2 regions of the Marinobacter sp. LM1 genome follow, and region 1 is predicted to be linked to the other one. Evidence: riboswitches for the same ligand, from Rfam matches in the RefSeq annotation. Region 1 holds a riboswitch; the other holds the start of a gene.

What was found. A riboswitch is a leader RNA that binds a small molecule or an ion and turns the genes downstream of it on or off. The one in region 1 is predicted to bind cobalamin.
Region 2: it holds a riboswitch for cobalamin, as region 1 does, so the genes downstream of both, OZ656_RS20005 (ribonucleoside-diphosphate reductase subunit alpha) here and OZ656_RS01035 (TonB-dependent receptor domain-containing protein) in region 1, are expected to answer to the same signal.

The regions. Positions count from the first base shown of each region.
Region 1 is NZ_CP114373.1:231,712-234,173, reverse strand. Features, by position in the region: gene OZ656_RS01035 (TonB-dependent receptor domain-containing protein) at 1-1,317, opposite strand, end outside; cobalamin riboswitch at 1,472-1,681, opposite strand; gene cobD (threonine-phosphate decarboxylase CobD) at 1,706-2,462, opposite strand, start outside.
Region 2 is NZ_CP114373.1:4,295,050-4,297,511, forward strand. Features, by position in the region: gene OZ656_RS20005 (ribonucleoside-diphosphate reductase subunit alpha) at 1-1,255, opposite strand, end outside; cobalamin riboswitch at 1,385-1,582, opposite strand; gene OZ656_RS20010 (DUF3047 domain-containing protein) at 1,688-2,416, shown strand.

The sequences.
Region 1 (2,462 bases):
TTGGAACAGCGCTGCATCCCAGAACCAGGTCTGATAGTGGCCACTGGCACCCAACTCCACCGTGCCGGACTCTTCTGCCTCCAGGTCCGGGTTGGCGCCGGGAAAATACAGATCGTTGAAGGTGGGCGCCCGGAAAGACGTACCATAACTGATCCGTACTCGGTGGGATCGATCCAGAGCATGGCCAAGGGCAATGCCACCGGTTTCATTTTTGCCGTAGGCTTCGTTGTCGTCACCGCGCACACTCAGTTGAAGGTCGGTTGGGCCGAAGTTCAGGCGCAACTGGCTGTACAGGGCGGTGTTGGTGCGGCTGGTCTCGGCGTAATCGGTGGTACCGCTGACTTCGTCAGTCATTAACTCTGCCCCTACCACCAGCTCATGGACATTCCAGGTAAAGGTGTTGTCCCAACGCGCTGCCCGTGAACGGGTATTGAAGGTGCTGTTGAACGTGGGCGTAATGTTGTCGGTTTCGTCCCGGGATTCAGAGAACTGAAGTGAATGCCGCCAGTAGTCACTCACCGGGGTTTCCAGCCCGAAGCCGATGGTGCGAATCATGAAATCAATTTCGCCGCCTTCGTATTCGGTATTGCCCTCGCTTTGCACCATCACCAGGCTGGCTTCTCCGCCGGAGTCCAGCTCATGGACGACACGTCCGATACCGGCGGTGTTACGGAAGCCCCGGTCGTCACCATCGGTGATCACTGCTGTACCGTCGGTTTCTTTATGCAAACCACTCAGGCTGAAACGGGTATTTCCAGCGCGGGCAGCAACACCGGCACTACCCTTCTGCGTGTTGAAATTGCCTGCACCGGCTTCTACCCAACCTGCCGGCGTGTCTTCCGGGTCCAACGTAAAGGCCTGCACCACACCACCGACAGCATCGGAACCGTACAGTGAGCTCCGGGCGCCACGGACAATTTCCACGCGCTCGATCAGTTCAACGGGAAAGTACTGCCAGGAAGGACCACCGGATGTGGCCGAACGCAGGCGCACACCATCAACCAGCAGCAGCGTGGAGTCGTTGGCCGTACCGCGGGTGTAGACACTGGTGGTTTTTCCAAAGGAACCGTTGCCGGTCACGTTGATTCCGGGTTGTCCTCGCAGGAGCTGGGTGAACTCTGAGGGGCTTTGCTCGCGGATGGTTTCTTCGTCAATAACCGTGACCGATGACAGGCTTTCACCCGCAGTCAGAGGCCCAAGGGTGGCGGTAACGACAATCGGTTCCAGCTTGCGTTCATCCGACGCTTCATCGGCGGCAACGGCTGGAAACGCCAGTGGTAACAACATCAGGACGGGAAGGGCTTTGGCAGTACTCATAGCTTCACTCACGGTTCACCGCACGCACCCGTACGGTCGATCAATTAACTGCGGAGGAAGACAGACTGCTCAGACGGGGGTGGAGGGCGTGTCAGTACTTGCGAGCCAGGTTCACCCACCGCCGTCGCCCTCCGCAACGTCTGGTGTCCGGAACTCACGGTTCCGCCTTTCAGGCCGGTCTCCGGGCTTACAGGCGGAGCCGATGCTCCGGGGCAACCACCTTCCCATGCCGTTGGCACAGTGGCGTACTGGATTGCCTTTCACCTGATTACCGTTGCGGGGGCAGCGCCGGAATGTCACCGGCTTCCCGTTTCACTGCGAGCACTCCTCCGGACTATCGCCAGCCTGGACAAAATGCATACAGCACCTGAAATCGCGGGCAAGACTATCAACCAGGGTGGGGGTGGTCAATGAGATATGTTAATTCAGACAACGCACCCTCCAGCCGTTGCCAACCGGTTTCATCCGGCGGCAAACCGAAACGCAGGGCTGCGGGTGCATCAAAACGTCGGACCAAAATGCCACGGCGAGCCAGTTGTTCGGCAATGTCCGCTGCACGGGGATGTTGAACCGTTCTGAAAAGCAGGGTGCCGGCGGGGATCGGCATCCCAGATTTTCTGAGCAGACCGTCCATTCGCAGTCTTGCCGTTTGCAGGCTGGCACGAGCCTCCACCTGCCAGGCCCGGTCTTGCAGAGCCCTGGCCATCAGGTACCGGGCCGGACCGCTGACCGCCCAGGGGCCAAGTTCGTTCGCCAGCTGGCGCGCCAGGCCAGGATCGGCCAGGACCGCACCGGCACGGAGACCGGCCAGCCCGAAAAACTTGCCCAGTGAGCGCAACACGATCAGCCCCGGAGCGCCCGCCCACGGGTCCAGGCCGAAGCCCGGCTCGCCCTCAATAAACGCCTGATCCAGCACCAGCCAGCCATCACGCTCGCGCAGCCGCTCGTGCCAAAACCGTAAACGGGCAGGATCCATCAGCTTCCCGGTCGGATTATTCGGCTGTATCCAGACTACTACATCCACAGAATCCAACCATGCCAGCTCCGCTTGCATTGTCGCCTGTTCAGGAATCGCCACCACGTCGAAACCCGCTCGCCGCCAGGCATGACCATGCTCACGATAACCGGGCATGGGCACAGCCACC
Region 2 (2,462 bases), 280 kb from region 1:
CCACGGCGGTGTCGTTGACCACTTTCAGGAACGGCACCACGCCCTGGCTCTGGCCGTTGGTGCCCTTGATGTGGGAGCCCAGGGCCCGCACCGGGGTCCAGTCGTTGCCCAGACCACCGGCCCATTTGGACAGCAGGGCGTTATCGCGAATGGCCCCGTAAATGCCCTCCAGGTCGTCGCCCACCGTGGTCAGGTAGCAGGACGACAGCTGGGAATGCCGGGTGCCGCTGTTGAACAGGGTGGGCGTGCTGGCCATGTAATCGAAACTGGACAGCAGCTCATAGAATTCGATGGCGCGGGCGTTGGGGTCGTCCTCACGCAGTGCCAGGCCCATGGCCACCCGCATGAAGAACACCTGGGGCAGTTCCAGGCGGGCTTTGTTCCAGTGCAGGAAGTAACGGTCGTACAGGGTTTGCAGGCCCAGGAAGCCGAACTGGAGATCGCGTTCCGGTTTCAGGGCGTTGCCAAGGCGTTCCAGATCAAAGGCCGCCAGGGCTTCGTCCAGCAGTTCGTAGCGGATACCGGCGTGAACAAAGGCGCTCAGGGCCTGTGGATAAATCTCCGCCAGCGGAAGACTGCGGGGCAGGTCCAGGGCTTCCGCTGTTTCCAGCCGGAGCTGTTCCAGCAGCAGGCGGGCGGTTACGGCGCTGTAGTCGGGTTCCCGTTCAATGCGGCCCCGGGCGGTCATGATCAGGGCAGACAGGACTTCGGTCTCTTCGATGCCGTCGTAGAGGTTGCGCAGGGCATCTTCCACCAGCGAATCGCCGTTGATGCCGTCCAGGCCGGTAGCCGCCTGTTCCACCTGCTGCTTCATCAGGCCCAGGTCCAGCGGGGCGATGCTGCCATCGGCTTTTTTCACGGTCAGGTGCGGATGCGCTTCCACCGGCTCGTCCACGGCGCGCTGGCGGGCGTGTTCTTCACGGTACAGAACGTAGGCCCGGGCCACTTTCTGCTCTTCGGCCCGCATCAGGGCCAGTTCCACCTGGTCCTGGATGTCTTCGATGTGCACCTTGCCACCAGCTTTGAGGCGGCGGCTGATGGCCTGCACTACCTGTTCGGTAACCCGGTGCACGGCGTCGTTGATGCGGGCGGAACCGGCTGCCTGGTCCCCTTCCACCGCCAGGAAGGCTTTGGTCACCGCCACACTGATCTTGGCCGGGTTGAAACTCACCAGGGTGCCGTTTCGTTTGATAACTTGCAGGGATTGGGTATCGGTCGCGGGGGCCGGGGGTTCGGCAATGGCAGTGGCTGTCATGGTGCTCTCCTGAATTCGCGTTGGTTCCGTTTCACCCTCGCGAACGCAGTGGCACACCTTGCCCCGAATACGGGCAGGCCTGACCAATCTGCTCACCCTTGAATCGCGAAGGTGCAGTCCAGAAACCCATGGGGGCTTCTGATCCCTGGTAGGTCTTCGGACTCAGGGGCGTGAACCTTTCAGCTCTGCCTAACGTGGCGACTTCCCGGCTTGCGCCAGTGTCATCTTGCCACGCTCGTTCCCCAATACCGCTGCGCGTCAGTTCCGGATTCTCACCGGATTCCCGACTACCCTGTGATCAAGATGATCAGAGCTTGATCACAATATATGGTAGTTAACCAAGGACCCGGTCACTATATAGGGCCGAATACGCCAAGACAAGGCACTTTTTGCAACAGCGCCTGTCCATCTCCAGACCACCGGATTTGAGGAATGAATGTGAGAATTTCGCTGCTTTTGGCCAGTACCCTGACGCTCGGTCTCGCCGCCAGCCCGGTGTGGGCAGAAACAGACCGGCTAACCCGGTTCTCCACCATGACCTCACTGGAGGACGGCTGGGAGCCCCTGACCTTTCCGAACATCGAGACACATACCCGCTACACCCTGGACACGGACGACGGCCAGCAGGTGGTCCGTGCCGACGCAGACGACAGCGCCTCCGGGCTGATTGCCCGTGTTGAGCTGGTGCCCGGCGACTCGCTCACGTTGTCATGGCGCTGGAAGGTGTCGAACATCTACGAAGCCGGCAACGCCCGCGAAAAATCCGGTGATGACTACCCTGCCCGCATCTACGTCGCCTTTGAGTTTCAACCGGACAAAGCCGGTTTTTTTGAACGGGCCAGGCGCAAGACCGTGGAAGTGCTGTTCGGCGAGACCCTGCCCGGCAACGCCCTGAACTACATCTGGGCCAATCAGCTACCAGAACAGAGCATGGTCGCCAACGCCTACACCGACAAAACCATGATGATTGCCGTCAACTCCGGGCCGTCGCAGGTGGGCGAATGGGTGACCGTTACCCGGGATCTGGTGGCAGATTACCGGCAGGCCTTCGGCGAAGAACCGCCCGCCATTGTGGGCGTGGCCATCATGACCGACGCCGACAACACCGGCGAGCAGGCCACGGCCTGGTATGGCGACCTCACCCTCGAGCACAACCAGTGAGCAGCCATAAAAAAGGCCCCTCAAGGGGGCCAAACACGTGAAAGCA